Regions from separate parts of the Ruegeria sp. HKCCA5839 genome, predicted to be linked through region 1. Evidence: riboswitches for the same ligand, from Rfam matches in the RefSeq annotation. Region 1 holds a riboswitch; each other region holds the start of a gene.
What was found. A riboswitch is a leader RNA that binds a small molecule or an ion and turns the genes downstream of it on or off. The one in region 1 is predicted to bind cobalamin.
Positions count from the first base shown of each region.

Region 1 (10,049 bases):
CGCGGCGATGTGGCCTCACCCCTGATCTATGCGGCCTCTCTGGCCGATGCGCAGGCATTGGCGGACGATATCGAAGTGGTCGCTTTCACCGGAAACTCTATGGGCTGGTATATCGCTCTGGCAGCGGCAGGTGCGGTGTCGCCCGAAGACGGGTTCCGTGTCGTCAATACGATGGGCAGTTTGATGCAAGATCATTTGATCGGCGGTCAATTGGTCTATCCTTTCACGGATGAAAGCTGGGCCGATAACCCCCTACTCAAGGCTGAGTTGCTGGCAGAGGTGGAACGAATCAACCAGATCGAAGGTCATGTTCTGGCGCTGTCCATCGACCTGGGCGGAATGCTGGTGCTTGCGGGTAACGCCGAGGGCCTTGCGGCGTTTGAGGCCTCTCAGCCTAAAGTGCAGGATCGGTTTCCCCTGCGGCTGGCGAACCACGCAGCGTTCCATACGGCGTTGCAGGCTCCGGTTGCGGCGGAAGGGCGCGCGCAGTTACCGGCGAGCATGTTCCATCAGCCAGATCGACCGCTGATCGACGGACGCGGCAAGATCTGGTGGCCGGGCGCCGTCGAGACACGGGCGCTGTGGGAATACACTCTGGGTCATCAGGTCACCGAAGCTTATGATTTCACGTGTGCAATCCAGACCGCCGCGCGCGAGTTTGCCCCTGATCTTTTCATCGTCACTGGCCCGGGTGCGACCCTGAGCGGGGCGGTGGCGCAGTCTCTGGTTCTGGCGAACTGGCGCGGTATGAGCGACAAGACGACGTTTCAGGCGCAACAACAGGCGAATCCGTTCCTGATCGCCATGGGTCGCGCGGACCAGCGCGCTCTTGCAACCGGCTGATCCTGCGTTTTACTGGGCCCGGACACCGCAAGGAGGCGTAAGTGAGCGACCACGAACAGTCCTTTTGGCAGCACACCTGCCGCGAAGATGTGGACACGCCGCCTCTGACCCGCGACCTGACCGTTGATCTGGCGATCATTGGCGCAGGCTATACCGGCTGTTCTGCCGCTTTGACAGCGGCGCAGGCGGGGGCATCGGTGTGTTTGCTTGAGGCGCAGGAGGTTGGCCATGGCGGCTCGGGCCGCAATGTCGGGCTGGCCAATGCGGGCCTTTGGGTGCCGCCGGACGAGATCCGCGCGCATTTGGGCGAGGATGCAGGAGACCGCCTGATCGACCTGCTGGCCGCCGCGCCAGCCGAAGTGTTTGACTTGATCGACACCCATGAGATCGATTGCGAGCCCGTGCGTAACGGCACGCTGCATTGCGCGCACTCAGTGGCTGGTTTTCGTGATCTGCAGACGCGTCACGCGCAACTCAGCGCCACGGGCGCACCGGTTGAACTTCTGTCACCTGATCAGACAGCCGATCGCACCGGCAGCGCCGCATTCCACGGCGCGCTATTTGATCCGCGTGCGGGTACTATCCAGCCGCTCAGCTATGTGCGCGGACTGGCGCGGGCGGCCATAGCGGCAGGGGCCGATATCTTTGCGCACAGCCCGGTTCAATCCTTGGAACGAGACCGTGACAGCTGGGTTCTGAAAACGCCGCAGGGAGCAGTGCGCGCGAAGTCAATGATCCAGGCCACCAACGCCTATCATCAGGACCTGCACAAGACCGCGCCAGCCTATGTGCCGGTCTACTATTTCCAATACGCGACGGCGCCGTTGTCTGACAATTTGCGGGCCAGCATCTTGCCGGGCAAAGAGGGCTGTTGGGATACAGGCCTGATCATGACGTCCTTTCGAATGGATCAGGACGGGCGTTTTGTTCTAGGGGCTATGGGCGATTTGGGCCATGTAGGCAGCGCATCGCACACGGCTTGGATCAGGCGCAAAATGGCTGACATGTTCCCGCAACTGGCGTATCAGCCCTTTCAGCAGGGCTGGCACGGGCGCATTGCTATGACTTCCGATCATCTGCCCAAAATCACGCAGCTTGGGCCAAACGCCCTTGCGATCCACGGCTATTCCGGGCGCGGCATCGGGCCCGGGACTGTGTTTGGCCGTTTGGCGGCGCAGAGCCTTCTGCGCGATGACCCCGCGCTGTTGCCTGTTCCTGCAGTAGCAAAGCATACCGAGCGCTGGACCGGCCTGCGCCGCGCCTATTTCGAAACCGGCGCGGCGCTAACGCATTTAGTCAAAGCGCGGTTCTGAGCTCAGACCGAGCGGGTGATGCCGCCGTCGACCCGAATGTTTTGCCCGGTAATATACCCGCCGCCTTCGGAGGCCAGCATTGCGACGACCGACGCGATCTCGTCATAGCTTCGCCGATGGCGGCCCATCGGGATGGCTATTGTATTTGGAACGGGTGAGGGTTGAGGGCAAGGTAGCTCTGGTTACCTCGGACCTGGCATCGGGACCGTTGCTCAAAGCGTTGGGGCAGGCGCTGATCAGTGATCCGGGCTTCTACGTTATTGCTCCGGTGAAGCCCCGGCAACCCAAGCTTGTGGATCTGATGCGAGAGTGGCTGTTTGATCAGATCTGAACGGGTGTGATCCACACGAAAGAGACGTGGACCGCGCCCGGAAACAGAACGGTGAATTTTTGCCATTCCCCCCATGGACGCCGGACGAGGCCTGAATTAACGTCCCCGCTGAACCCAGTTTCCCCTGATATACAGGTACGAGGTAATTTCATGGATTATCACAGTCCCGCCAGTTTTGCCGAGGCTTCCGCTCTGGCTGCCAACGCGACGGGCATAACCCGGTTTTTGGCGGGTGGCACCGATGTGTTGGTGCAGCTGCGCTCGGACCTGGTGACGCCGGATACGCTGATCGACATCAAGAAAATCGAGGGTGTCAGCAACATCGAGCAGAATGCGGATGGCAGTTGGACCCTTGGCGTTGCTGTAACGGGCGCCGAGATGAGCGAACACACCACTTTGGGGCAGGACTGGCCCGGTGTGGTCGAGGCGATGGATCTGATCGGATCGACCCAGGTGCAAGGACGCGCGACGCTGACCGGCAATCTGTGTAACGGCTCGCCCGCTGCGGATTCGGTCCCGGCGATGGTTGCGGCAGGTGTGACGCTGACTGTGACCGGCCCGGATGGTGCGCGCACCGTGGCTGTCGAGGACATCCCCACCGGACCGGGCAAAACCAGCCTGGCCAAGGGTGAGGTGGTGTCCGCCGTGCATATCCCGGCGCGTGGCGAAAACGGAGGCGACGCCTATCTGCGGTTCATTCCTCGCACCGAAATGGACATTGCCGTTGTGGGTGTGGGCGTGAACCTGCGCCTTGACGGCGACACGATCACCGAAGCGCGGGTCTGTCTGGGGGCCGTGGCCCCAACCGTTCTTTTGGTGGAAGACTGCGCCAAGGCGATTATCGGCAGCACGCTCGATGACACCGCTCTGGAGGCGCTGGCAGAGGCGGCCTCGGCGGCATGCAACCCGATTGACGACAAGCGCGGCACTATCGCGTTCCGCACCGAGGTCGCCGGAGTTTTGGCCAAACGCGCGGCGAAAATCGCCTATGCCCGCGCGAAGGGAGAAAAAGCATGAGCAAGTTTCACGTAACAACTCAGGTCAATGGCGACGAGGTCGAGTTTCTGTGTGATCCTCGCGAAACCCTGTTGGACTGCCTGCGCGACAAGCTGAACCTGACCGGCGCTAAAGAAGGCTGCGGCACGGGCGATTGCGGCGCGTGCTCGGTCACTGTTGATGGGCGTTTGGTGTGTTCATGCCTGATGCTGGGGGTCGAGGCTGAGGGCAAGCAGATCGAAACGGTCGAAGGCATTGCGGATGGTGATGTTTTGCACCCGTTGCAAAAGAAGATGATCGAATATGCCGCCCTGCAATGCGGTATCTGCACGCCGGGCATTCTGGTTGCGGCCAAGTCGCTGCTGGAAAAGAACCCCAACCCGACCGAAGAAGAAACCCGGTATTGGCTGGCAGGCAATCTCTGCCGCTGCACCGGCTATGACAAGATCATTCGCGCCGTGATGGACACGGCAGCTGACCTGCGGGAGGCATCGTAATGGCACTCGACGATCGCAAATCTGGTTTCACCTTTGTCGGCACGCGCCCTGACCGCCCCGATGGTCTGGACAAAGTGACAGGCCGTGCCAAGTTCGGTGCGGATATGTCGGCCCCTGGTATGCTGCACGGCGCCATTCTGCGCTCACCCCACGCCCATGCGCGGATTGTCCGCATCGATACATCGAAGGCCGAGGCACATAAGGACGTCAAAGCTGTCGTCACCCGTGCCGATTTCGCCGAGGTTCCCTTCAAACCCGGGCTGGAAGGCGAATTCTGGAACGTATTGGAAAACGTCATGGCCGGGGAAAAGGCACTGTATGACGGGCACGCGGTTGCTGCCATTGCGGCCACGTCGGCTTTGGCTGCACGCGATGCGGTAAAGCTGATCGAGGTGGAATATGAGGTGCTGCCTCATGTCACTGATGTGGACAAAGCCATGGCCCCCGACGCGCCGGTGATCCGCGAAGGCGCTGCGGATTATTCGGTTCCAGAAGGGATGCACCCAAACGTTGTGCGCTATCACGAAAGCGGGCACGGAGATGTCGAGGCCGGGTTTGCCGAGGCGGATCTGGTCATCGAAGACAGTTTTGTGACCGAGGCGACACATCAGGGCTATATCGAGCCGCACGCCTGTCTGGGGCAGTTGGGTGCGGATGGCAAAGGTGAGTTGTGGTGCACCACTCAGGGCCATTGGATCGCGCAAAAGACCTGTGCCGCGCTGTTGGGGATCGAGACTTCGCAACTGCGGGTGACCGCTTCGGAAATTGGCGGTGGGTTTGGTGGCAAGACAACCGTATTCATCGAACCCGTCGCTCTGGCGCTAAGCCGCAAAGCCAACCGTCCGGTAAAGATCGTGATGTCGCGGTCCGAGGTGTTCCGCGCTACGGGGCCAACGGCCTCTGCGTCGATGGACGTCAAGATCGGCATGAAAAAGGATGGTACGATCACGGCGGCAGAAGGCATTTTTCGTCTGCAAGGCGGTGCGTTCCCGGGCGCTCCGGGTGACATGACCGCCATGTGTGCTTTTGCACCTTATAACCTGACCAATGTGCGTCAGGTCGGCTATGACGTGATGGCCAACCGCCCGAAACAGGCGGCTTATCGCGCCCCGGGCGCGCCCATGGGGGCTTTTGCTGTTGAATCGGTGATCGACGAACTGTGCAAGAAACTGGATCTTGATCCCATCGATGTCCGCCTGAAAAACGCAGCCCATGAGGGCACCAAGGCCAGCTATGGCCCGACCTATGAACAGATCGGTCTGGTTGAATCATTAGAGGCCGCGAAGGCGCATCCGCATTACTCGGCACCTCTGAAGCCGGGGCAGGGACGCGGGATTTCTTGCGGGTTCTGGTTCAACCATGGCGGCGAAACCAGTGTGTCGCTCGCCTTGTCCGAGGATGGTTCGGCTCAGGTCATGGTGGGCACGCCCGATATCGGCGGATCACGCGCGTCGATGGCGCTGATGGCGGCCGAGGTTCTGGGCATCCCTTACGAGAATATCCGGGTGACCATCGCGGATACCGCCACCCTTGGATACAATGATGTCAGCCACGGCTCACGCGTGACTTACGCGTCGGGTCTGGCGACCATCAAGGCAGCAAAACATGCGGTCGAAAAACTGTGCGAACGGGCAGCGGCCAAGTGGGGCATCCCGGTAGATGCAGTCAAATGGGAAAACGGCTGCGCGGTTCCGTCGGGCCCCAATGCGGGCGATTTCGATCCTTTGCCGCTGGCCGAGATCACTGCCAACATGGGTTCGACGGGCGGGCCGATTTCGGGCCATTTCGAGGCGACACCCGAGGGCGCAGGCGTATCCTTTGGCATTCATATCGTTGACGCCGAGGTTGACCCCGAGACCGGCAAAACCAGCGTGTCTCGCTATACCGTTATCCAGGATGCGGGCAAGGCGATCCACCCGGCTTATGTGGAAGGCCAGTATCAGGGGGGCGCTGCGCAAGGTATCGGCTGGGCGCTGAACGAAGAGTATATCTACGGCGACGATGGTCGCCTGCAGAACTCGATCTTCCTGGACTACCGCATCCCTGTCGCCAGTGATCTTCCGATGATCGATACCGTGATTGTCGAGGTCCCGAACCCTGGCCACCCTTACGGAGTGCGCGGTGTCGGAGAAACCGGGATCGTGCCACCCTTAGCGGCCATCGCCAACGCGGTATCGCACGCAGCGGGTGTACGGATGCGCCAGCTGCCCATGTCACCGCCGCGTATTCTGGCGGCGCTGAAGCAGGATGGTTGAAGTCAACCTTTGGTCAGGTCTCCGGTCATTGACCGGGGGCCAGCAGGTTGTCGAAGTCGACGCCACGACGACGGGCGAAATATTGCGCGAGCTTGTGCGTCGCTACCCCCAATTGCAGGCGCCTATAGATGCCGGCGTCTCAATCGCGATCAATGGCCGGATCATCGCCTCGGGACTGTCCGAGCCAGTGCCCGAAGGCGCTGAAGTTTACTTGATGCAGCGCCTAAGGGGGGGCTAAACCGACCTTTCTGGCTTCAGCGGTAGCGGTACTGGGGCGCAAAAAAGTGCTGATTGCGAAATCCCTTGTGATGTACCTTGCCATGATGCTTGGGTTTCTTCTTGATCACATGTCCGCTATGGCCGCGGAACTTGCGAGGCTGGTACGGATTATAGCCATAATGTTTGAACAGGAACTTCTTCCCAACTGATTTTTTCTTGAGTGTCTTGACCTTTACAACCGGCGCCGCCGGTTTGGCTTTCGCCGTTTGCGCAACATAAGCATAATGCTTGTGGACAGCTGGCGAAGAGAGCTGAGGCACATGAGCGTTACCTGCCTGAATGATCTTGTAGACCGCTCCTTGAGGATGGTGTGCGTCATTCGCGGTTGCCATATGCGGCCCGAAGCCGGCAACTAGCGCAACCAGGGCAGGAAGTAATTTGGAAATTGAACGTGTCATAACGTCTCCTTTCATCGGCCCAGTTTGGGGGCTTGATACAAAGGTGGGGATGACCCGCGCTGACGCCCAATAAACCCCGATCACGCTCTGGCGGGTTGTTGTGAGATCGGGTGGATCAAATTTTTGTGCCCTGTCGAATCCGGTTGACGCGTTTTGCGATCTCAGGCACTCAGATTGTGATGGTTCCTGCGGGTCCGCCCAAGGGATGAAAAGGGAACACGGTGCGGTGCACGAAGCCACCTAGTCCGTGACTGCCCCCGCAACTGTAAGCGGTGAGCAAAGCCAATCAGCCACTGATCCATCGGATCGGGAAGGACGGCCAAGCAATGACCCGCAAGTCAGGAGACCTGCCATCTTTGATGCAACCACACCGGGGCGGGGTGCCCTGGAAGGAGGTCAAGATGGCGCGTTCAGCGTGCAGCAATACGACTGATACCTTCCGTCCTCGTTTGGCAACAAGCGAGACGGCAAATGACTGCCAATCCTGATCACTTCATTCTGATCTGCTCGACCTGTGACGGTGGAGCTGCGGTAAGCGCCGAAATCGCTGCAGAGGTCAGCAGTTTGCCGAATGGTTTCGCCATTCGGCACGTGTCTTGTATGGCTGGCTGTGAGCGGCCATGCACCGTCGGGTTTCAAGCCACAGACAAGGCGCAGTATCTCTTTGGTGATATCAAAAGCGATGATGACATCGCCGCCCTGCTTACCTTTGCACGGCAATATCATGCCAGCGCAGATGGCTGGACGAAGGCCACCGACAGGCCCAAGGCGCTGCTGCACAAAACGCTCGCCCGCCTACCCCGGATCGGAGAGGAGGTGCTGCAATGACTCAACCCGCCTTTCTGGTTGCCGAGAACCTGGAATACTACGCGTTGAACGGTGATGTTTTGTTGCAGGACGTGACTTTTGCGCTTGAGGAAGGTGCCATCCTCGCCATTGCCGGGCCAAATGGTGCTGGCAAGACCACATTGTTGAACTTGCTGTGCGGTGCGGTGCCTTTGGCATTGGGCGATGTGCATGTGAGCGGGCGCAGCCTCAAATCCATGACTGCGATGGATAGGGCGCGCAGCATTGCGGTTGTCGGCCAGCAAGAGTTGCCAGACGGGCGCTTGATGCTGCGCGATTACATTGCATTGGGTCAGATCCCCATCCGGGCGGATCGTTCTGCCGCAGAACATGCCGAAGACATCAACCGGATTCTGGACTTGACTGGGCTGGCAGGACAGGCGGAGAAACGCATGGCCATGCTGTCAGGCGGAGAGCGTCAGCGGGCACATATCGCGCGTGCGTTGGCGCAAAAGCCGTCGCTGCTGTTTCTGGATGAGCCCACCAACCATCTGGACCCAGACGCCAAGGGGCGCATGTTGTCTCTGGTGGCGCAGTTGGGCATCACGGTTGTCATGATCGTACATGACCTGGTGCTGATCCCGGAATTCGCCACTCATGTGGCACTGATGAAATCGACCCGCATGACCGGGTTTGGCCCTGTCGATCAGGTTCTGACCTCGGATCATGTTCAAGACACGTTTGGCGTGGATTACCTGAGTTTTCAGTACGAAGGCCGCGTGATCCCCGCGCTCGACATCCGCAAAACTACCATATCGAACAAAAGGACGAATTGATGAAACGACTGATCTGGTCGGCTTTTCTTGCAACCGGCATGGCCACCAGCGCTGTGGCGCAGGGTGTTACCGTCGACAATTGCGGTGAGCCGCTTGTCTTTGAGAAGCAACCCGAACGGCTGGTCGTGCATGACATGAACATGACCGATATGGCCTTTGCGCTTGGGTTGCAGGACAAGATCGTGGGTCTGACTGGCATTACCGGTTGGTACAAGACCAGCCCCGATTTTGACGCGCAGCGCGGAGACATCCCCGAGCTTGCGCCCAAATACCCCACTGTCGAAAACCTTGTAGCGGCCGAGCCAGATCTGTTTTTCGCCGGTTGGTACTATGGCATGCGACCGGGTGGTGAGGTGACGCCTGACACTTTGGCGCCTTTTGGCATCAAGACCATGATCCTGACCGAAAGCTGTGTGCATCTGCACGATGATCGCCCGCAGGCCAGCATGGATCTGCTGTTTGACGATGTGCTGCGGCTTGGGCAGGTCATGCATGTCGAGGACAAGGCCGAGGCGCTGGTTTCAGACTGGAAAGACCAACTGGCCGCCATCGAGGCGCAGACCGCCGACTTGGAAAAACCCCGTGTTTTCCTTTTGGACGGTCCTGCAGACGCACCGTTCACCGCCGGTAAATTCGCCATTCCTGACGCGATGATCACTGCTGCGGGTGGTGAAAACGTGACCCATGATCTCGACACCAGCTGGGGTCGCACCTCGTGGGAGGCGGTTGCTGCTTCGAATCCTGAATTTCTTGTGCTGTTGGACTATCAAACCGGCAACGGCGCCGAGGATACGTTCAAGTTTTTGCAGGACCATCCGGTCATGTCGCAGGTCGATGCGGTGAAAAACGCGCGTTGGATCGGCCTGCGTTATGAAGAGCTGACACCGGGACCGGCAAATATCGAGGCGATCTCGAAAATGGCGAAGGCCATGCACCCGAGCCTGAACTGACATGACCCGCACGGGCCTTGTCTTTGCTTTGGGGGTGGTCTTATTGGCCGCCCTTTTGATGGTGTCTACGGCCTATGGCACCACGCCCATTCCTGTTTCCGAGGTTTGGGCGGCAATCCGGCAAGGTGCGGGACTTTCTGATTCAGAGATGTCGCCGACGCACCGCATTGTCTTTGACCTGCGCTTACCCCGCGCTTTGTTTGCCGCGGTCATAGGAGCTGGGCTTGGCATCGTGGGGGTAGTCCTTCAGACAACTACGCGCAACGATCTGGCCGATCCATTTCTGTTTGGTCTGTCTTCAGGTGCTGCGGCCGGCGCGGTGTTTGTCATCACCGTTACGGGCGACATTCTGGGAATCTGGACTCTGCCTCTGGCCGCCTTTTGTGGCGGGCTTGTGGCCTCGGGCATTGTGTTGGCACTGGTCCATGGCCTGCGCACCAGCGCTCCGGAAAAGCTGATCTTGGCTGGTCTGGCGGTGTCGTTCCTGTTTTCGGCAATCACCAACTATCTGATCTTTTCCGGCGACAACCGCGCGGCGCATTCAGTGATTTTCTGGATGCTGGGC
Region 1 covers NZ_WQIE01000008.1:90,504-100,552, forward strand. Annotated here, with positions in the region: gene GOV38_RS18705 (ACP S-malonyltransferase) at 1-843, shown strand, start outside; gene GOV38_RS18710 (FAD-binding oxidoreductase) at 885-2,156, shown strand; gene GOV38_RS18715 (SDR family oxidoreductase) at 2,159-2,284, opposite strand; gene GOV38_RS18720 (hypothetical protein) at 2,296-2,487, shown strand; gene GOV38_RS18725 (xanthine dehydrogenase family protein subunit M) at 2,638-3,504, shown strand; gene GOV38_RS18730 ((2Fe-2S)-binding protein) at 3,501-3,980, shown strand; gene GOV38_RS18735 (xanthine dehydrogenase family protein molybdopterin-binding subunit) at 3,980-6,235, shown strand; gene GOV38_RS18740 (MoaD/ThiS family protein) at 6,228-6,473, shown strand; gene GOV38_RS18745 (hypothetical protein) at 6,490-6,912, opposite strand; cobalamin riboswitch at 7,076-7,282, shown strand; gene GOV38_RS18750 (DUF1636 domain-containing protein) at 7,384-7,740, shown strand; gene GOV38_RS18755 (ABC transporter ATP-binding protein) at 7,737-8,534, shown strand; gene GOV38_RS18760 (ABC transporter substrate-binding protein) at 8,534-9,484, shown strand; gene GOV38_RS18765 (iron ABC transporter permease) at 9,486-10,049, shown strand, end outside.

Region 2 (10,049 bases), on a different contig from region 1:
GAAAGCGCCGTCGGCGTGGCCTTCCTAGAACTATGCGCAAGGGACGGACAAGTCTCCGCGCTGTCGCAGATACACGAAAGGGACTTGGACGATGACACGAAGCTGCGTCTCATCCTTGCGTATTCCCGCATTCGACTTCGCGGATACTCGGTCGAGGCAATCTCGAAGCTCTGCCCGGTACACCTGATGAGCCTTGATGAAGGCAAAGCAATCGACGGCCTGCCATTTGTCGAAAACCCACCAACCCCCCAAGAACTTGCCGAGATCGAACTCGGCTTGGCCTAATATTCAGTTAAAGGACCGAAGAACGATGACAGTAGAAAGAGTAACTTTCGGAAGCGATGGCGCAATCGAACAATCTATGCCCTCGTCGAAAGGTTATGCTTCGAGCGCAGACTACTCGAGCGGCGGCGTCAACGTGCGAACTGGCGGTTTCAACCGCGAAGTTCACTCGCCGAATGACCTCAACGACAACGACCTAATGGAGGTCGGTGGCATGGAGCTAACCGTTAAGCAGGCAAGAGAGCTTGGTTATCTGAACACTGCGTTCGACGAACAGTTGTCATACGGTGCAGCCAAACGAGCCGCACAAGAACACCAGGAAGAGCCGAACTCAGAGCAAACGCAAGGTAGCGACACGGGCCACCAAGAGCTCGACGGTGTGATCGATGGTCTGAACACATCGCTCGACGACAGCATCATGTCGATGGAAGAGGCTCAGACCTACGAAGCAGCATTCGGTCAGATTGCCCTGTCCGGTATGACTATCGACCAAGCCACCGAAACCATGCGCGGTCTTGCTGACGGGTCGCTATCCGAAATCGATGTACCCGGCGACACCCAAGCCATGTTCGCAAATGTCCAGAATACGATCACCCAGGCAGCAACTCAGAGTGCGCTGCGGGAACTTGGGCAAGATGGCTTCGACTTCTTGAAACAGGCATCAGACACGCACCCCGGTGTTGACCGCTGCGTTCGCCAGTTCGCGGTGGACCGAGCGGCAGGTCGCGCCGATGGGATTACGTGGACCGAGTTCGCCCGGCACATCCGCGAGCAACTTGGTCATTGACCTTCTGTTTGGTGATGGCTCGCTACCATCGCCAGAACGAATGACAAAGACATGACCAGTTTAATCGACATGGTTTGGGACACCGATATCGAGATTGTCCTGAACCGTATCCAACCCCGTGCCTGCGCTGACCCGGATTACTGGTACGCAACCGTCGATCTCATCGAGGACGGTTGGTCTCCCACCGGCACCGGTCGGTTGACCAAGGGTGAACTCATTGCTTGGGAAAACCGAGTGAAAACAGGACAAGGCAACTATGCTCAAGTTAAAACGGGCCGACACATACTTGCGGACCACGATGTTCCCCACGGTGCACCGCGAGAAAACCACCGGCATCTTCGTCAGGTACACCCATCACCCAGCCGATCCACGTATTAACGCCGCATTGATCGATGTTGAACATGCCAAGACCGGTCGTTTCGGTATCGGCTGGCACTACTTGGTACAGGTCGATGGCACTGTTGAGATATGCCGTCACCCTCTGTCGATTGGTGCAATGGGGCGCGATATCTACAAGCCGCACAATATCCAAATCGGCTTAGTCGGGGGTAGGGATCGCGAGACCGGCAAGTTCTCTGAGACCATCACGACCGCCCAACGTGACGCACTTGAAGCCTTCTATCAGAAACTCGCGGATACACTCGGTGTCGCACTCGAGATCGATGAGAGCCTCGAGAAGTTCACCTTTGCAGGGCACGAGCAAACCGAAGTTGCTGAGGCTGAACTTGAAGCACGTCTCGACAGCATAGAAGCGATGACGATTGGCGGTTGATGACGCCAAAGAACGACAAAAAGTAAAACTACATCCTCGGGGTTCGCTCCGAGACAATGTTCTCGATCGCATCCGCTAGGTGAACATCGGCTATCGCCAGGTCACCACGTTCCACACGAAGCCTGTGAGCTTCAGCCAGAACGTCACCGTGAGTTGCTCCTTCGGGTGGCTCAAACCGGTAACTCGCAAGTTCGATCCTCAAGCCCAGCGGGTCGTGAAAATAGATCGAGTTCATGAAGCCTCGGTCTTTGATCGGAGTGTGCTTGATGCCCCTTTCATCCAACCGCTCCTCAACTTGCATGAGGACCGAACGGGACACAGCAAATGCTAGATGATGAACCGCGCCGACTTGATCCTCGAGCAATCTGCCGGACGGCTTTCGATCTTCATTAGTGAACACGGTGATCGTCTGACCGTTTCCGGCAGCGAAGTACAAGTGACCCTGTGAATGATCATCCAAGTTTGGTTGATCAAAGATAAGCGAAAACCCGAGAAGACCCTCCCAGAAATCTATTGATGTCTGCCGGTCTGCACCTGTCAGGGTAATGTGGTGAATGCCCTGTGCCTGTAACTTGCGCATGTTGAGTTTCCTCCCCTTTGATGAGTTCGCGTCTCACCCAACCATTAAGTCCGCAAGCAAACCACGATAGCAACCGCACGTTTTCAGGTTGCAGCTTCCGTACTACCGAAAGCCTCCCCATCAACATCCCTCGACTCCCCAAATCACCTCCCGTGATCCATTGATTTCATTAGCTTTTCTGAGGCTAAAATCGACCCACCGCAGGGGTCGGTAGGGAAATGCTGTTTTGAGGGTTCTGAGGGTTTCCACAAAGGACTCCAAATATGGCCAACGCTATCACAATTGGTGACGCCAAACGTCACTACCAAAAGCACACACCGCTGCACGGAAGAACTCGCCAGCACAAGGCAGACCTCGACGCAATCGCCAAGGCATCCGCTCCGATGACCAAGGCCGAGAACATGGTTTCCAAACGCCGTGACGAGGTGATCGACCGAAAGATCGGTGACATGCTCATGCGTCTCCAAGGACGCCGCACCCGGCATCGCTATGACCAGTCCGCAGTGATCGCCCTTGAGCATCTGACCGATGACCCATTCGACCCCAACACGCAACTGCCGATCTGGCGGGACATGTTGCGCCGGTCGAAAGGGACAACGCTTGGCAAAGCCGAGTTCTTTCGGGATGCCCGCGCGATCTTTCAGCAGCACTCAATGTTCAACCCAGCGGCTCAGTGACACCGCATAACCAAAGGACCAACAACATGACATCAAAGACCAACCCCACACCAGGACCACTGACCGACGAGACCGAAAGCTGGAAGCGCACCCTCTCGATCCTCGCAGGTATCCGTCAGATTGCCCAAGAAATGCGAGACGAGGCTGAACAGATCGAGACAGCCCACCCGAACCAGATGATCAAGCCAGGATACGGCGAGCGGGCTGAGATCGTAGCCATCCTAAACAAGACCTACGCCTTCATATCCACCGACATCCGCAGGGTCGCAAGAAGTAGCGGGCTGACTATGCCGGAGGAACTGAAATGAGCAACTCAAAGTACGAGGGTCACTTGCAACTTGACCTGATGCGTCTCCGAGAGAACCTCTCCGCAGCCTACTGTGAGGTGTTGACCGCAGGCACTTCGGGCGCAGCCTACGTTCTCCAACAACCGTCAGGAGCCGTCTACACCGACCGTCCGGGCGCTTGGACGTTTGACCTGAGTTCTGCTCGGGGCTTTCAAGCAAAATCAAACCACATTCTCGGTGCAGAGATCGTTCCGTTCGAACATGCCCGCAGGGTCATGAAAACCAAGCTCCGAACACAACTGTCGCAGATCGATGGGTTGCTCGGGATAACCAAGGACGCACCGAATGGCAGAGTTTGAAGTAATCCCCCAAGAGGCCATCGATAAGCTGGTCGCCAACCCAACAGTAGCCCCCGCATTCAACTCAGTGTTCGACGCGGGTCGCGCTGAGGAAAGGCTCACGTAAGGCGGAACCGTGAGTTGTTCCCGGCGAATGCTGGTGGGGCGTCGGATGTTCGAGGTTTTGCTGAGAGAGTGACCTAGAGAGAACTTAGAGGGAGCTGCTTAGGCCCCTTCCTTTTTCGTCGGGCAAGGGCACTTATCTGACCAGCAACGCATCCGCAAAGAACAACTCAATGACCGCTCCGAGCCCAAACCCATCAAGTTGCTGCGAAGCTGCGAAAGTCAGGTATCCGATGTTGGACCCGGTTATGAGAGATGGCTTTGGTGAAGATGTGCTGCCGTACCTGCAATCGACTTCGGCGGCTCACCAAGTGTTTGCGCAGCATCGGATTTAGGCGGCCCGCAGCTACTGGAGCCGCCCTGATTGTTAGACTCAAGCCGGGTGGTATAGCCGACGCGTAAACACACCGCTTTGCTTGCTGTCACGAAGAAGCTTCGCGCCAGCCAACACTGCCAGGTCAGCAATGGGTTCAACCAGAACCACCAACAGGTAAGCTGCGCCGAAGCTTCCAACGGCGGCCATGTTCTCGGCTCCGAAGCCTTGGCCATAAAACGCCCAGAATGCCACCCAAGCAATCACACCACCTTGGTAAGCAAGTGAAAGCTTGAATACTTCGCCGTAGCTACAATCGACGTAGGCTTTTTGCTCAGGGATGATGCGTTTTGCCAAGGCGTCGATGAGGAACAGCGGGAACAACAGCGTTGTCACGTTCACGAAGTACATGGGCATGTCGCTCGGCGCAAACAAAGCACCTTGGACAAAAAGCCCACCCGCAAGACCTATTGCTGCGGGTCCCGCACCAAGCAGCAGCAGTATCGTGGTTCCCAATATGAAGTGCACCTCAGAGATGCCAACCGCAAAGTGCGGGAACACCTCGAAGAACAAAAACACCGTAGCCACAGCCAGCACACTGCGTACCCCGAATGAAATCACCGAGTGCGACTTCAAATCGTCGGCCACCAGCTTGAGGGAATAACCAGCGGCGGCGGCGGCCGTTCCGTAGGCAAACACCATTTTCGCGCCGTCTACGACGCCCGGTTCAATATGCATATTCAGTCTCCTTGCCGTCCTTCCTGACGACATTTGATGCCGAGAAACTCGGCGGTTGCTCTAGCGGCAGGTCTCCTGGCTTGCGACTCAACGCGCTCCCGAGCCTTCCCAACACAGTGTGTCAGTGGTGCAATTCCGGGTTTGCTCACCGCTTACAGTTGCAGGGGCAGCCGAGGATTCTCACCTCGTTCCCTTTTCAGTCGGAACGAACCATCCCGACCACCGCATCGCATCCTATTCACGCGCTTTCCCGACGAGTCAATCAAAACGCTGACGCCTGACAAAACAATATCCTGGCTCTGGCTCAATTTGGCGTCAGGAGTTTCATTCCGTTAGGCACTAACCTGTTGATGGAGCTTGCTATCACGCCGCTCCGCCAGAGCTTGGCGCACGATTTGTACAGATGATGACAAAAACAAACCCGCCATGATCGTCGCTACGATTAGGTCAGGCCATCCTGTGGCTGTGCCCCAAACGCCGAGAGCGGCAAACATCACTGCCACGTTCCCGATGGCATCATTGCGGGAACAAAGCCAGACGGAGCGGACATTCGCGTCTCCATCTTTGTACCTGACGAGCAGAAGAACACTGGCAAGGTTTGTAAGCAGTGCAAGGAACCCCACCATTCCCATGATTTCAGCCTCAGGAACGCCGACGTAGAACACCCGATATACGGTCGACCCGAATACCCATGAACCCATCAGAAAAAGGCTGAGGCCTTTGGCTAGGGCAGCATTTGTTCGCGCTCGGATTGAAGCGCCTATTACAGCCAGAGAAATGCCATAGGTGAGGGCATCCCCCAAGAAGTCGAGTGCGTCGGCCTGTAGTGCCTGAGACTTCGCATAATGCCCGGCGGTCATCTCGACCACAAACATCGTGGCATTGAGTGCAATGACGATCCACAATCGCCTTTTGTAATCATCTGAAACGCCGTCAAACTTCGCGTCGTGTCCGCAACATCCTGACATAAGGAAACCTCTTTGAATCTGTCTTTAGCATAGTGTAGTTTCTCTAGTGGCTAGAGGTTCAAGAGGTAATTTGATGTTTTCGATTGGTGACCTGTCCAAGCGCACAGCGGTCAAGATTCCGACCATCCGCTATTACGAAGAGATGGGCCTGCTTTCCGCACCAGAACGCACTGAAGGCAACCAACGGCGCTATGATGCGGCTGGGTTGGAACGCCTTAGCTTCATCAAGCATGCGCGTGACCTTGGCTTCTCGATTGAGGCGATTTCGGAACTGATCGAGCTTCAATGCCACCCAGATCGTTCATGCCAAGCCGCGACGGATATCGCCATCTCACAGCTTTCCGAAGTCAGGGCCAAGATCAAACGGCTAAGGTCACTTGAAAAAGAGCTGGTTCGGATTTCCAAGGGTTGTGACGGCGATGGCGTGTCGGAAGACTGCTATGTTCTGGCTTCTCTAGCGGATCACAAGCTTTGCAATCACGAGCATTAACCCGAAATCAGACTTTGGCGTTGACGTAGCGAATTGGAGCTTTGCCCGCCCCGCAGACCTTGATGAGTCATGCGGCGAAGGTCCTGAGCGAGCCCGAATTCACCGATGCTGCAACGTCGGCCAATGTCTGCTACGCAAGGCTCTGGAGGTATTTTGCAATGCTCAAAGGTGCCGTATTGTACGCAAAAGACTTGAAAAAACTGCGTGCTTTCTATCTCGCGATTGGCGGCAAACAGACCGACGGGATCGACGGTGAATTTGCGGCCATCTCGAATGCCGATACCGAACTCATAATTCTGCAGGTTCCACAGACAATTGCACCACAAATTGTCATCGAAGACCCCCCAGTGGTGCGTTCCGGCACGCCTATGAAACCAATAATCAGCACCATTTCCATTGCTGATGTGCTCGAAATACTGCCAGAGATCGGTGGCAGGCCGGTTCCAGATATGAAGCAATGGAAGTTCCGTCAGAACCTTGTTCAAGACATTGTTGATCCTGAGGGCAATGTCGTTCAGCTTTGGCAGCCGGAAAGCTCTTGAAGCGGTCATTGATGCAGAGACTTCGTATGGCAGCTCCGTCCGCATAGCTGACTTTGCGTATTACCCAAGCGGGGAGCGCTCATCAGGAAGGTGATTGAGGCTTACCGCAAGGCCGCTCAAGGCGACGTTCAAGCAACTACAGGAGATCATCAGGGCAGAACAACGTGGTCCGGGTGAGTTCATGAAGGCGCAGGTCAAGCGGAACCGTGAGTTATTCCCGGTGAAGGCTGGCGGGGCAACTGTGCGGGTTGGACGTAGGAGCTTCGAGGATTTGCTTAGAGAGTGACGTTGAGTGAACTTGGAGGGAGCCGCCATGGCTCCTTCCTTTTTGTGTTGAACGTAAAGTAGCGATTAAGCATCAGGTGCAACGAAATGGCCTACAAAGTGATTTAAGTCTCAAGGCGGGACCGGTATGCGAACGAACAAACACACTGTTTAAACGCTGCTTTTTGGGGTCTGATCAATGCTTGCCAATCTTCTGAAAATGTATGATCGCTATCCCGCAATCATGCTCTCTTTAAGAGGCCTGACAAGGGGAGACCTTGCTCCCGATCTATTGAGCGAATTGGAGACTCACGGAGAGCGGCAAAGAGAAATCCTCAGCGTTGCGCAAGTGTATCAGATAGATGAGCAGGCAGAGGTGATGCTTCGCAACCTATCAATGCAAATGCAGATCGACGGTCTGGACAGTATGTACAGTAGCGTTCGTTTGCCCTTTCCGGCAATGTTGTTGACGATACCGGAAACTCAGACCGGCTTCTGGCCAGCAGCGCTTATTACACAAGACGAAGATGCGCTCTACACGCAGGTGTTTTTTTCCAATGACGAAGGCTCTCTACCCAATCTTCTCATTTTCGAGTCTCGAGGAACGTCGGTTGACGTGCGACATTCCCCGTCACTGAAACTCGCGCGAGCATATGGGGATGACATCACGGATGATGCGGCGATGGAACAGGAGAAATCCTTGTGCTTTATGTTCTTGAGCATAGCGGTTGGGATGTCGGTTTTGTTCGACCACAACGCGATGTTAGAGAAGGATGAAGTGCCTGCCTACCCACGTGCCGAACGGCGGAGACATCAGAAGTCGGGTCGTCCTCTACCAAACAGACGGATCATAAAGGTCAAACTAGGCGAACTTGGGAAACGACAGCTTCAAGCGACCCAAGAAATAGACGACCACGGCGACGAGGAGAGACAGACACGCCGTGCGCATTGGGTTCGGGGTCATATGATGCGTAACCGGGCAGGAGGTTTGAGTTGGCGGAACCCTCATGTCCGAGGTGCTGGCCCAATCATTGAGCAAGAAAGGCGGGTCTCATTCGACGAGGATTGAATGCGGTTGACGTGGCGAACGAAGGCTACCTTCTCGGAAGGGGGATGAACTCCTGATCGTCACCGGGCGGGAGATGGAAACGGGGATTACTTTCCCAAGCCTCAGCCCTCCAAGCCTCTTTGGCCTCTTCTATGCGCTCCTTGGATGACGCCACGAAGTTCCACCAGATATGCCGGGGTCCCTCGAGCGTCTCACCACCAAGCAGCATCACCCGTGCCCCCCTTTCACCCGCTTTCATCGATACCCGATCACCGGGACGGAACACCATCATTTGACCCGCTTCGAAGGTATCCCCGGAGACCTCTACCGACCCCTCGACAACGTACACCCCGCGATCCTCGTGATCATCTGGCAGTGGAATGCTGGCACCGGCTTGAAGCACAGCATCGGCGTAGAACATCTCTGCGGGCGTCTTAACTGGCGCACGTTCACCGTAGGCGTTACCGAGGATCAGACGCACCTCCTTGCCTTCACCTTCCATCACCGGCAGAGCATCAGCAGGGGCGTGTTCAAAGGTAGGGTCTAGGTCCTCGTGATCCTTTGGCAGTGCAACCCAAGTCTGGATGCCAAAGAAAGGCATAGGGTCCACTTGGGTTTTATCATCGGTTCTCTCTGAGTGGGTGATACCACGACCGGCAATCATCCAATTGACCGCCCCCGGTTCGATCCACGAGTCCGTCCCAAGGCTATCTCGGTGGTGCATTCGTCCACGATACAGATAGCTGATCGTCGCCAAGCCGATATGCGGGTGAGGGCGTACGTCCATGCCTTTTGTGGGCAAGAACTCTGCGGGTCCCATTTGATCGAAAAAGATAAAACTTCCGACCATCTGGCGCTTCGGTGCGGGTAGGGCGCGGCGTACCTCGAAGCCGCCCAGATCACGGGCGCGAGGGATTATGACGGTCTCGATGGCGTCCACGGCGTCACCTGTCGGGCAATGGGGGTCTAGCGCAGGGTTCCAAGACATGGGGCGTACTCCTTTGGCTTTGTCGATAAGATGGCTCAAGGAGACGGGAAGTGAACCCCAAGGAATGCTCAGGGTGTGCGCGGGGGTGCACAGTGATTTAGGGGTTGTAGCGATGACCGAGACTGAATGCCGATTACGTGTATTTTGCTATGTTTCGCGGTGGCGGATTATTCTGTTCTCTCGTTTGTGCATGTACTAGAATTGCAAGCAGAAGAACTGAGCCTAGTGCTGTCAGTTATCGAATAAGAAAGAAGTATTTGAATAAATGTAGTTGTGAGAAAATGCTTATACTACCCAAACAAGTCACCGACCCACTTTCTACCGATGGCGAGAGTACAATTCTTGCGAATGTTTTGGAATTCCTTTCTCAACCTTGGCATGGCGGCATTTCAGCAGCGGTTGCGATAGCTGCCCTAGGTGTAGCGATTTACACGACCTTTTGGCGGCGGCAGCGTGGAGGGGGAGGTAAAGGTGGTGATGCCTCAGTGGAAAATGCCGATGGAGAAGCTTTTGGCGGTAAGGGAGGCAAAGGTGGTGGCATGTTCGGCTCGGGTGGAGCTGGAGGGAGCGCAAAGGTGATAGGCGGGAAAGGAAAAGCACGAGGGGGAGACGGCGGCGATGCCGGATAAAGACCGTTTTCCCAGAGGAGGCCACGGAGGTAACGTGGAGGTCGAAGGTAATGAGGGAATAGCCATAGGCGGTCGTGGCGGTCGAGGCGGTAACGTTCCGGGAGCGGTCGGAGGAGGTGGCGGCGGGTCTCGGCATATAGGAGGCGGTATCGCAATAGGCGGAGATGGTGGTGACGCGGGAAGGCGAGGGAGACCCACGCTTGGAGCAGCTTCCACCCTTGAA
Region 2 covers NZ_WQIE01000005.1:68,751-78,799, reverse strand. Annotated here, with positions in the region: gene GOV38_RS14385 (hypothetical protein) at 1-285, shown strand, start outside; gene GOV38_RS14380 (hypothetical protein) at 311-1,069, shown strand; gene GOV38_RS14375 (hypothetical protein) at 1,326-1,841, shown strand; gene GOV38_RS14370 (VOC family protein) at 1,870-2,421, opposite strand; gene GOV38_RS14365 (hypothetical protein) at 2,685-3,098, shown strand; gene GOV38_RS14360 (hypothetical protein) at 3,125-3,406, shown strand; gene GOV38_RS14355 (hypothetical protein) at 3,403-3,744, shown strand; gene GOV38_RS14350 (energy-coupling factor ABC transporter permease) at 4,220-4,897, opposite strand; cobalamin riboswitch at 4,945-5,139, opposite strand; gene GOV38_RS14345 (cation transporter) at 5,230-5,865, opposite strand; gene GOV38_RS14340 (helix-turn-helix domain-containing protein) at 5,939-6,355, shown strand; gene GOV38_RS14335 (hypothetical protein) at 6,418-6,897, shown strand; gene GOV38_RS14330 (hypothetical protein) at 7,361-8,230, shown strand; gene GOV38_RS14325 (pirin family protein) at 8,256-9,197, opposite strand; gene GOV38_RS14320 (hypothetical protein) at 9,335-9,826, shown strand; gene GOV38_RS14315 (hypothetical protein) at 9,816-10,049, shown strand, end outside.
Region 2: another riboswitch for cobalamin. It lies ahead of GOV38_RS14350 (energy-coupling factor ABC transporter permease); the one in region 1 lies ahead of GOV38_RS18750 (DUF1636 domain-containing protein).

Region 3 (10,049 bases), on a different contig from region 1:
ATATCGCCTCTTCGATTTCAACCGGGTCGATCTTGATATCACGTGACAAAGCCTCGCCCGCGCAGCCGAACATCAACGAGGCCGGGAAGGGCCAGGGCTGGCTTGAGAGGTAGTGCACAGCGCCCACAGGCACGTTGGCTTCCTCCATCACCTCGCGGCGCACCGCAGCTTCGAGCGTTTCGCCCGGTTCGACAAAACCGGCCAGCAGCGAATACATCCCCTCGGGCCACCCAGGTGAGCGCCCGACCAGAACCGCGTTGCCATGTGTGATCAGCATGATCACCACGGGGTCGGTTCTTGGGAAATGCTGGGCACCGCAATCGGGGCAACTGCGCTGCCATCCCGCTTGCGCCATCTCGCTGGGAGCGCCGCAGCGGGCGCAAAACCGATGGGTTTCGTGCCAGCCGATGACGGCCTTGGCTGTTGCGGCCAGTTCGGCATCGCGCGCCGATAGACGGGTCATGATCCTGCGCAGCTCGGCAAAGACCTGACCGGTGGGCAAATCTGGATGCTGCTGCTCGGTCTGATCGACAAACGCACCTACGCCAGCCAGATCCAACCCTTCGGCGGCCCAGCCGGAAATATCGGTTGCGAACAAAGGCGCTCTCTCTTTGGTAAGGCCGAGAAAAACCGGTGCGTCAACGATACCACCGGGACCGTCGGTCAACAGGGTGTGGCTGAGCGGAACGAGCGCCAGTTGGTCCAAATTCTCGCCCTGCACCAAAACCTTTCCGCGCCAGAGCAAAAGGCAGCGCGCCGACGGATCCGCCAAATCCTGAGCCAGCAAGGCAGCGTCACTGCGCCGCTCAGCCGCCCTGTTCAGGCCGGACCCCCCAAAGGTCACCTCCTCTGCTCGTTTCATGCACCGCCCTCATTTTGGCGACAGGGCTGCCACGTCTTGATCGTTGACGCAATGACCTTTCAAATATGCTATCGTTAGAATGCGGCAGATTGTCCGCGAACTTGTCGTTTTTATTGCGCTTATTCAACCTATAGGATTATTCAAATGCACAACAACATGCAGAAGTTTTACACTTGAATACAAAAGACAAGACCGCCGAAGTATCATCATCGCCGGCGCGTATCCAGATCCTAGCGACGACCGACCTTCATATGAATTTGACCGGATTTGACTATTATTCGGATCGCAAGGACCCAAGGATCGGATTTACCAGAACCGCAAGCTTGATCCGTGCTGCGCAGGATGAGGCGCATTCCGAAGGGGTATTGAGTTTGCTGTTCGACAATGGTGATGCCTTGCAGGGCACACCCTTTGGCGATTGGGCTGCCGCGCACTGTGCGGACACTCACCCCTTGCCTCAAGCGTTCAATCGGCTTGGGTACGATGCCGTTGGGCTGGGCAATCACGATTTCAGCTTCGGGCTGGGTCTGATCGACAGCTTTGCGTCACAATTGAACTGCCCCGTGCTTTGCAGCAATCTGGACCGTGAGCCCACAGGCGCGGGCTGGCGACCCTACACCGTTTTAAACCGCAACATAACGCATGATGCTGGAACAGCCACCATCAAGATCGGCGTCATGTCCGTAATACCCCCACAAACCACTATGTGGGAGCGGCACAAGCTGGACGGTCAGGTGGCTTCGCACGACATTTTGCGAAGCGCCGAAGAAACGGTCAGCACGCTGCGCAACCTTGGCTGCGATCTGATTATTGTTCTGGCCCATTCCGGTCTGCAAGCCGAAAGCGCGGGGCCCGGCCTGGAAAACGCGGTAATACAACTGGCAGCAATCGACGGCATCGACGTTATCATAGCCGGACATACCCACCTGACCCTTCCGGGACCTGCGCATGACCATTTGCCTTTTGTGGATGCTCGACGAGGGAGGGTTCATGGCAAACCGGTCGTCATGGCCGGGTCGGCAGGGTCTTATCTGGGTGTCATAGACATAACTTTGGACAATAAGATGTCCGGCGCCTGGACCATATGTGATTTTGAAACCGAACTGCGTTCGATTTGTCCAAAAAATACAGATGTTCTGGAAGATCCCGAAATGATAGCCCTGTTCGCTCGGGGGCACGCCGAAACGCGGACCCTTGCGGCAGAGCCTGTGGGGCGTCTTGAAACGTCGATACACAGCTATTTCGCCTATTGCGCGCCAGATCGGGCCCTGGCGCTTTTGGCTGCGGCGCAGGCGGCCGCGTTACGCGCCTTGTTGAATGATGATCCTACGTCGGAATTGCCTGTGCTCTCGGCGGTCGCCCCCGCCAAGTTCGGAGGACGCTCGGGCCCAGATTTCTATACTGACATCCCCGCTGGGGATATCTCGATGCGGCATGTCGCAGATATTCACCTGTTCCCAAATGAACTGCGTGCTGTGCGTGTCACCGGGGTACAGCTACGCGAATGGCTCGAAATGTCGGCAGGGATTTTCAGGCAGCTGAATCCAGACTCGGCAAGAGTTCTGACAGACCCCGATCGCGCGGGTCACAACTTTGATGTCATTCATGGACTGACCTATGAAATCGACCTCAGCCAACCGGCGCGTTATCGGGCGGATGGGCATCTTTCAGATCCAGAGGCCCGCCGGGTCCGAAATTTGCGCTGGCAAGCGCGACCTGTTGACGATGCAGCGGAATTCGTCGTCGCTACCAACAACTATCGCGTCAATGGTGGTGGAAATTTCAACGCCGTGACCGATGCACGCAAACTCGACCTTCCATCCTGCAGCATCCAAAGCGTTTTGCGGGACTATTTGGCTGAAAGCAGCCAGATAGATCCTTTGGAACACGCCGAAAATCCCTTTGGCTTCAGCAATCTGGGTGGTGCCAAAGCGATCCTGGAAACCGGACCAAGAGCTTTGGCGCATATCGACGAGCTTGACCCATACGCGCCAGAGATACTGGGGACCGATGCGCAGGGTTTCCTGCGGATCGCATTGACGCTCTGATGGGTTGCGAATCCGACGGTGCTTGCTTATATCCAGGGTCGAGAGGTTGGCGCGGGCGAGCGCCTCGCCAACCTGGTCAGGTCCGGAAGGAAGCAGCCACAACGAGCCCCGCTTGGGTCGATGTCCAACCTCTCACTTACTTCCACAACCTTTCTAGACACCTTGCTGTGCGATAAGCTGCGGCCAGATGGCTGCGTTGCGCCGCGCGAAAGCCCCGATATGGCCCACTGATTGCAAGCCATGGTCCTTCGGGTCGATCAGATGGCGTTGCGCGTCAGGTCCGAACAGCTCGGCCAGCCGCCAAACGGCTTGCGGTGGGACCATCTGATCGTCCGTGAAAGTCACCAGGTCGACTGTGCCTGAGGTCGAATCCCAGGTGACATCGGGCAAGGACGCACCGATTTCAGGCGCATAATTGCGCGGAGCCGTGCACCATCGGCGCCATTGCCAATAAACCGCCGCCGGCAGGTCCGGGCCAAACCCAACCGCCCTGCCGGGCAGATACCCCAACATACGCGCAAGCAGTGGTGCATGCCCGTACCAGAACAACCCAGCCAAGGCACGGTAGGGCCAGGGATGGTCGGTAAAGGTCACAAGCCCCGAGTTCACGCAAATCAGCCGGTCGATCTGCGCCACATCCGGCTGAACCGGGCCTAACATTCCACCGATGGAATGCCCTATGGTCCAATGCTGGGCCTGCGGATAGCGACGGCGCAGTTCTGCACGCGCTGCCGGTATATCCACCAAGGCCCAATCGGCCATGGTAACAGTTGCATCCTGAATGCGCCCGGTCAGCGACTGCCCAAAGCCGCTATAATCATAGGTCAGACAAGCCATACCATGCTCAAGCGCCAGCCAGAGTGCGAAATGCTGGTAGTAGTCGCGCGGAACTCCGGTTGCACTGTTCAGAGTCACCACAATTTCCGGCTCGATGACTGGTTTGTACAGCCGCGCCGACAGGTTTCCGCCCTGTGACGGAATCCAAAAATCCTCGGTTTCGATAATATGCTGGTCATCTCGCATAGTGTCACCCGCCCACACTGAACCAATCAGTTCAGAATTAATATGCGCCCAGCTCGACCATCACTGTCAAGCCGCAGCGCGCATGACCAAACGTCCGCTTGACAGCGCCCCACCCCGAACGCTAGCGGTTGTGTGATGGTTCTCGCACCCCGGTTTGGGGTCGGGATGAAAAGGGAACGCGGTGCGGGCCAATCCGATCCGATCGGAACAGCCCAAATCCGAGACTGCCCCCGCAACTGTAGGCGGAGAGCAATGTCGAAAAGCCACTGGCCGCAAGGCTGGGAAGGTCGGCAAAGCGATAACCCGCAAGTCAGGAGACCTGCCATCAAGAATTGAAACCGAAACTCGGGCGGGGTGTCCGGGCGGGCCTGCTTGTCGGAAGCCAAGTGTTCCTGATCGTCGCCCCTGCTCATTGCGCGGAGGGCGCGGTATGATCTGGAACACAAAAACTCACCAATTTTCGGCCACTCTTTGCCAGCGCACTGGCAAACCCTGCCCGGCGCTGGCGCAATTGGCGCGCGCGATAACCCAGGCGATGTCAACGGCCCAACCTGTTACAACAGATGGGTTCGAAGTTGACGGCCACGCACAGCTGACCCATTGCGCCGAAGGGTGCACCGCACGATATCTGGCCCGACCAAAGCAGGTTCGAATTTTTTGTGACGCTGATCCCCGGACAGAAAACGAGACTCTGGAACAGTTCGCTGACTTGATGTTCTCGTGCAAAGTAACTTCGATGCCCGCAGACGCCTTGGTCAAGGCGCCATGCGCCATGTTGCAGGTCACCACCAACGCCGCGCCAATGGCGGCGCAGGCTGCCGAGCAGGCCTCGATCTAGCTCAGCCTTGACGGCCCATCGCCCAGTCCATCTGTCCTTGAGTTTCCACAGCGCAAACGCGGGTTTTTCTGAGCCGTGCCAACGCCTCTACCGGCGCTTCGCCGCTATCAATCATCAACCGCAGCACCACCATCCCAGACCGCCCGCAGCCGCCACGACAATGCACCAGAACCCGGCCGCCGCCAGACAGCTGGCACAGGCCCAGAGCTCTGACATCTTCCCACGTCGACTGTGCGTCATCCTCGGGCGTGCCGAAATCGGCAATCGGGAAATGGACCCACTTCGCACCGATATTCTCAACGTCGCGCCCCAACGCCGAGGCCCCCAGCTGGGCCAATTCTTCGGCAGTCGTCAAAGTGATCACCAGATCCGGCGCCCAAGCCGCAATCGCACATAGATCAGCTTCGTAATTGCCATCGCGCCCCGGCAATGGGCACAATGCCAACTGCCCATCGCCCACAGTCAGACTGTAAATCTGAAATCCACTCATGTCTCGTGTCCTTCGGCGCCTCTGTGCCTCAGCGGTGTAACCAAGCCAAGCCAAATCCAAAACGAAATTCGCGCCCTCGTGGTGGACGCGACGAGCAGGTCGCTCTACGCTGCATCGGAACTCGAATCCGTCAGAGACAACATGACCGACACGCCAAGCCCTGCCTATCAGGTTCTCGCCCGCAAATATCGCCCGGAAACCTTTGCCGATCTGGTTGGGCAAGACGCCATGGTCCGCACGCTGAAAAACGCGTTCGAGGCAGACCGGATTGCCCAGGCCTTTGTCATGACCGGCATTCGGGGAACGGGGAAAACCACAACGGCCCGGATCATCGCCAAGGGTATGAATTGCATCGGTCCTGACGGCACGGGTGGACCTACAACGGAACCCTGCGGTCAATGCGAACACTGTCAGGCCATCATGGAAGGCCGCCATGTCGATGTGATTGAGATGGATGCCGCAAGTCGCACCGGTGTGAATGATATTCGCGAGATCATCGACAGTGTCCGCTATCGCGCCGCCAGCGCGCGGTACAAGATCTATATCATCGACGAGGTTCACATGCTGTCGACCAGCGCGTTCAACGCGCTGCTCAAGACGCTCGAAGAACCGCCCGAACATGTGAAGTTCATCTTTGCCACCACCGAGATCCGCAAAGTCCCGGTGACCGTTCTGTCGCGATGCCAGCGCTTTGACCTGCGACGGATCGAACCCGAGGACATGATCGCGCTGCTGCGCCGGATCGCGGATGCCGAAGGCGCCCAGATCGCCGACGACGCGCTGGCGCTGATCACCCGCGCTGCCGAAGGTTCAGCCCGCGATGCCACGTCATTGCTGGACCAGGCGATCAGCCACGGCGCGGGGGAAACCAGCGCCGACCAGGTGCGCGCTATGTTGGGTCTGGCCGACCGGGGCCGGGTGCTGGATCTGATGGATATGATCCTGCGCGGCGACGCGGCAGGGGCGCTGACCGAGCTGGGCAGCCAATATGCCGAAGGGGCAGATCCGCTGGCAGTTCTGCGCGATCTGGCGGAAATTACCCACTGGGTCTCGGTCGTGAAAATCACCCCCGACGCTGCCGAAGACCCAACAGTATCCCCCGACGAACGCGCCCGGGGTCAGCAAATGGCCCAGGCGCTACCGATGCGGGTGCTGACCCGGATGTGGCAGATGTTGCTGAAAGCGCTTGAAGAGGTTTCGGCTGCACCCAACGCCATGATGGCCGCGGAAATGGCGGTGATCCGTCTGACCCATGTGGCCGACCTGCCCAGCCCGGAAGAGCTGGTGAAACGGTTGCAGGACATGCCTGCCCCGCCACCGAATGGCGGACCGGGTGGCGGCGTGCCAACCCGAGCGCCTGACGCTGCTCCGACACAGGCCATTGCGCAACCTGCCATGGCCGCGCGCGGCCCCGCCGGGGGGCCTTCCGCTGCGCTGGCCCAGGACCCCGCCACCGCCCTGGCACGCTATCCAACCTTCAACCACGTCGTCGAACTGATCCGCAGCAACCGGGACGTAAAACTGTTGGTCGAAGTGGAAAACGGCGTGCGTCTGGTGTCCTACCAGCCCGGCCGGATCGAGTTTACACCCGCCGAACAAGCGCCGTCAGACCTGGCCGCGCGGCTGGGATCTGCGCTGCAGCGCTGGACCGGGAACCGCTGGGCCGTCTCGATTGTCTCGGACGGCGAAGCCCCCACGATCGGAGAAACCCGCGACGCCGCCGATCTGGCTCTGAAAGCCAAGGCAAAGGCGCACCCGCTGGTTCAGGCTGTCTTGGAACAGTTCCCAAAAGCACGGATCACCAAAATCGAAACCCCCGAGCAACGCGCAGCCCAGATCGAAACCGAAGCCCTGCCCGAGGTCGAGGACGAATGGGACCCGTTCGAGGAGGACTAAGATAAAGGCAAAACTCCCGCGCCCGCCACGGGCCATCGGCTGACGCCGATACCCCAGAGCGGACTTGGGCCCGGCAGCGCGGGCAAAGCCCGCGCTGCCGGGCCCAACGGGAGGAAAGGTCTTGCCAAAGACCTCGACGACCGGCGGGAGCATTCCTGCCCCTTGTGCCACACCGACGCCCTTCGTATTTAAGCGTCAAACCAGTTAAAGGAGATTACCGATGCTCAAAGGACTCGGAGGGCTTGGCGGCCTGGGCGATATGGCCAAGATGATGAAATCCGCGCAGGACTTGCAGACCAAGATGACGGAAATGCAGGAAGAGCTGAACACTTTGATGGTTGTTGGCGAATCCGGGGCCGGTCTGGTCAAGGCCACTGCCACTGCCAAGGGAGAGCTCAAGGGGCTCGACATTGATCCGTCGATATTCAATGGCGACGACAAGGAAGTGGTCGAAGATCTGATCCTGGCCGCCATCAAGGACGCCCAGACCAAAGCCGCCGAACGCGCGCAATCAGAAATGGCCAAACTGACCGAAAGCATGGGGCTGCCGGCGGATATCAAACTGCCCTTCTGATCTTCATCTTTTCAAATATACTCCCGCCAGAGGCTCCCTCCGGCGTCAGACAGGACAGGCCGTGAGCTCTAACAGCGACATTGATAACCTGATCGACCTGATGGCGAAACTGCCGGGCCTTGGCCCCCGTTCCGCCCGCCGCGCTGTCCTGCACCTGATCCGCAAACGCGCCCTGCTGCTGACACCGCTCTCGGACGCAATGCAGCAGGTTGCCGTTACCGCCCGCGAGTGTCTGAACTGCGGCAATGTTGGAACGTCCGACATCTGCGATATCTGCGACGATGAGGCCCGCGCAACCGGAGAGCTATGCGTGGTCGAGGACGTGGCCGATCTTTGGGCGATGGAACGCGCGGGCGTTTTCAAAGGCCGCTACCATGTACTGGGTGGCACGTTGTCAGCACTGGACGGGGTCGGCCCGGACGAACTGCGCATCCCACGCCTGCGGGACCGTGTGTTGGCGGAAGGGATCACCGAAATCATCCTGGCGCTGAACGCCACAATCGACGGACAGACCACTGCGCATTACATCGCCGACCAGCTTGAAGGCCAGGTGCGCCTGACGTCACTGGCACAGGGTGTGCCGATTGGGGGTGAGCTGGATTATCTGGATGACGGGACGATCACGGCGGCGCTGAGGGCGCGGAAAGAGATCTAACCTTATTCCTTGGATTAGATCATCCTTTCGCCAATACGACCTCCAGTTTCTCGAACGCCTGTTTCCAGCCACCTTCGCCAGCGCTGCCCGCGGGGACGCCACGATGCACCATGGTCATCTGCGTTCTGCCGTCTAATTCTCGTAAATCCACAATAACCTCGGTTATGTCCGGATGGCCTTCTGGCATTCCCATGTCTTTGGGCGACAGGATGTTTCCAGTCTCATCACACATGCTTTCGGTATAGACCAATCGAGACGGCTCGGTGATTTCCTTGTAGACCCCAGTAAACCACATCCTCATGGTTTTTTCCGGCGTTTTCATTTCCATGCAGATCTTTCGTACCCCACCGACACGCAAATCAATCTCTGCTGTTGGCACGGAGAACCCCATAGGGCCATACCACTTCTGGAACAGTGCAGGATCGGTCCACATCCGCCAGACCAGCGCCATGGGCGCTTGGAACTCGTGCACGATCCGCACCCATTTTTCAGAATCATCCATCTTTCAAATCCTTCATTTCGCTCAGTAATTTTTCCATGGCCTCAAAGCGAACTTCCCAGATGTGACGGTACTGGTCAGTCCAGTTTGCGATCGATTTCAGCGGGTCTGTATTCAACCGGCAAGGACGGAACTGCGCGTTGCGCGAGCGTTCGATCAAGCCCGCTCCTTCCAGCACACGCAAATGTTTTGAGATCGCTGGCATGCTGACGTCAAACGGCTCTGCCAGCTCTTTGACAGTCGCTTCGCCTTGGGCCAATCGCGCCAGCATCGCGCGTCTGGCGGGATGGGCAAGTGCCGCAAAGGCGAAGTCCAGTTTTTCGTCTTCAGTCATAGGCTCATTAATAAACCTATTGGTTAATTAATCAATGGGTAAATTAAACCCGATTAAGATGGCCAACGCACCAACTCTCGAATTTCCCTTTGGACTGAACAGCTTTGAAGATAGAAAGATCTTGTATCGTCTTTGCCCCGGAACAGTTTGATGACCCGTTTTGTCGCCCTCACCCTCGCCGCCTTCACCGCCACCTCTGCCCTTGCGCAGAACCTTGTCGACAAAGGCTTTGTCGAAGGCTGGAACATCATGATGGATCCCGCGCTCGGGAATGGGTGCCTGATCCAGACGGTCTATCAGGATCTTTCGGTCGTGCGGTTGGGCTATGATGCTTTGGACAATCGTGGGTATTTCGCCGTCTACAACAAAGCCTGGGGCGACATACAGCAGGGCGAGCGCTATCCGATCCGGTTTGAGCTGGACGGCAAAAGCTATGACGCAACAGCGATTGGGTTCAATGACCGGGACGTGCCGGGCGCGACTGTGTTTTTTACAGACCGGGCGTTCGTGACGGCGATTGCGCAGAATAAGACGCTGACAGTGTTCAACCCCGAAGGTCAGACGGTGATGGCCATTGATCTAAAGGGAACCGCCAAAGCATTGGACTATGCGCGGGACTGTCAGAACAAGAAGCTTTAACGAATCGGGTCGAACAGCGCGTCTTTCGCCGTGCAGTCCCGGATCACGTCGCGGCCGCAGGGCACCGGATCAAGCGTGCGGGACAGGCATAGGCGCGCTTCGGCGATATAGCCCTGTTTGCAGGTGACCGTGATCATGTCACGCTCTAACCCGGGGTTGGCTTTCAGAAACGCCTCTTCCACTACAGATGC
Region 3 covers NZ_WQIE01000013.1:48,993-59,041, forward strand. Annotated here, with positions in the region: gene nudC (NAD(+) diphosphatase) at 1-862, opposite strand, end outside; gene GOV38_RS20910 (bifunctional 2',3'-cyclic-nucleotide 2'-phosphodiesterase/3'-nucleotidase) at 1,036-2,910, shown strand; RNA gene ffs (signal recognition particle sRNA small type) at 2,950-3,048, shown strand; gene GOV38_RS20920 (alpha/beta fold hydrolase) at 3,064-3,933, opposite strand; cobalamin riboswitch at 4,053-4,275, shown strand; gene GOV38_RS20925 (hypothetical protein) at 4,364-4,771, shown strand; gene GOV38_RS20930 (protein-tyrosine phosphatase family protein) at 4,773-5,261, opposite strand; gene GOV38_RS20935 (DNA polymerase III subunit gamma/tau) at 5,403-7,157, shown strand; gene GOV38_RS20940 (YbaB/EbfC family nucleoid-associated protein) at 7,378-7,731, shown strand; gene recR (recombination mediator RecR) at 7,793-8,386, shown strand; gene GOV38_RS20950 (SRPBCC domain-containing protein) at 8,406-8,888, opposite strand; gene GOV38_RS20955 (helix-turn-helix transcriptional regulator) at 8,881-9,219, opposite strand; gene GOV38_RS20960 (hypothetical protein) at 9,370-9,858, shown strand; gene GOV38_RS20965 (ribonuclease T2) at 9,855-10,049, opposite strand, start outside.
Region 3: another riboswitch for cobalamin. It lies ahead of GOV38_RS20925 (hypothetical protein); the one in region 1 lies ahead of GOV38_RS18750 (DUF1636 domain-containing protein).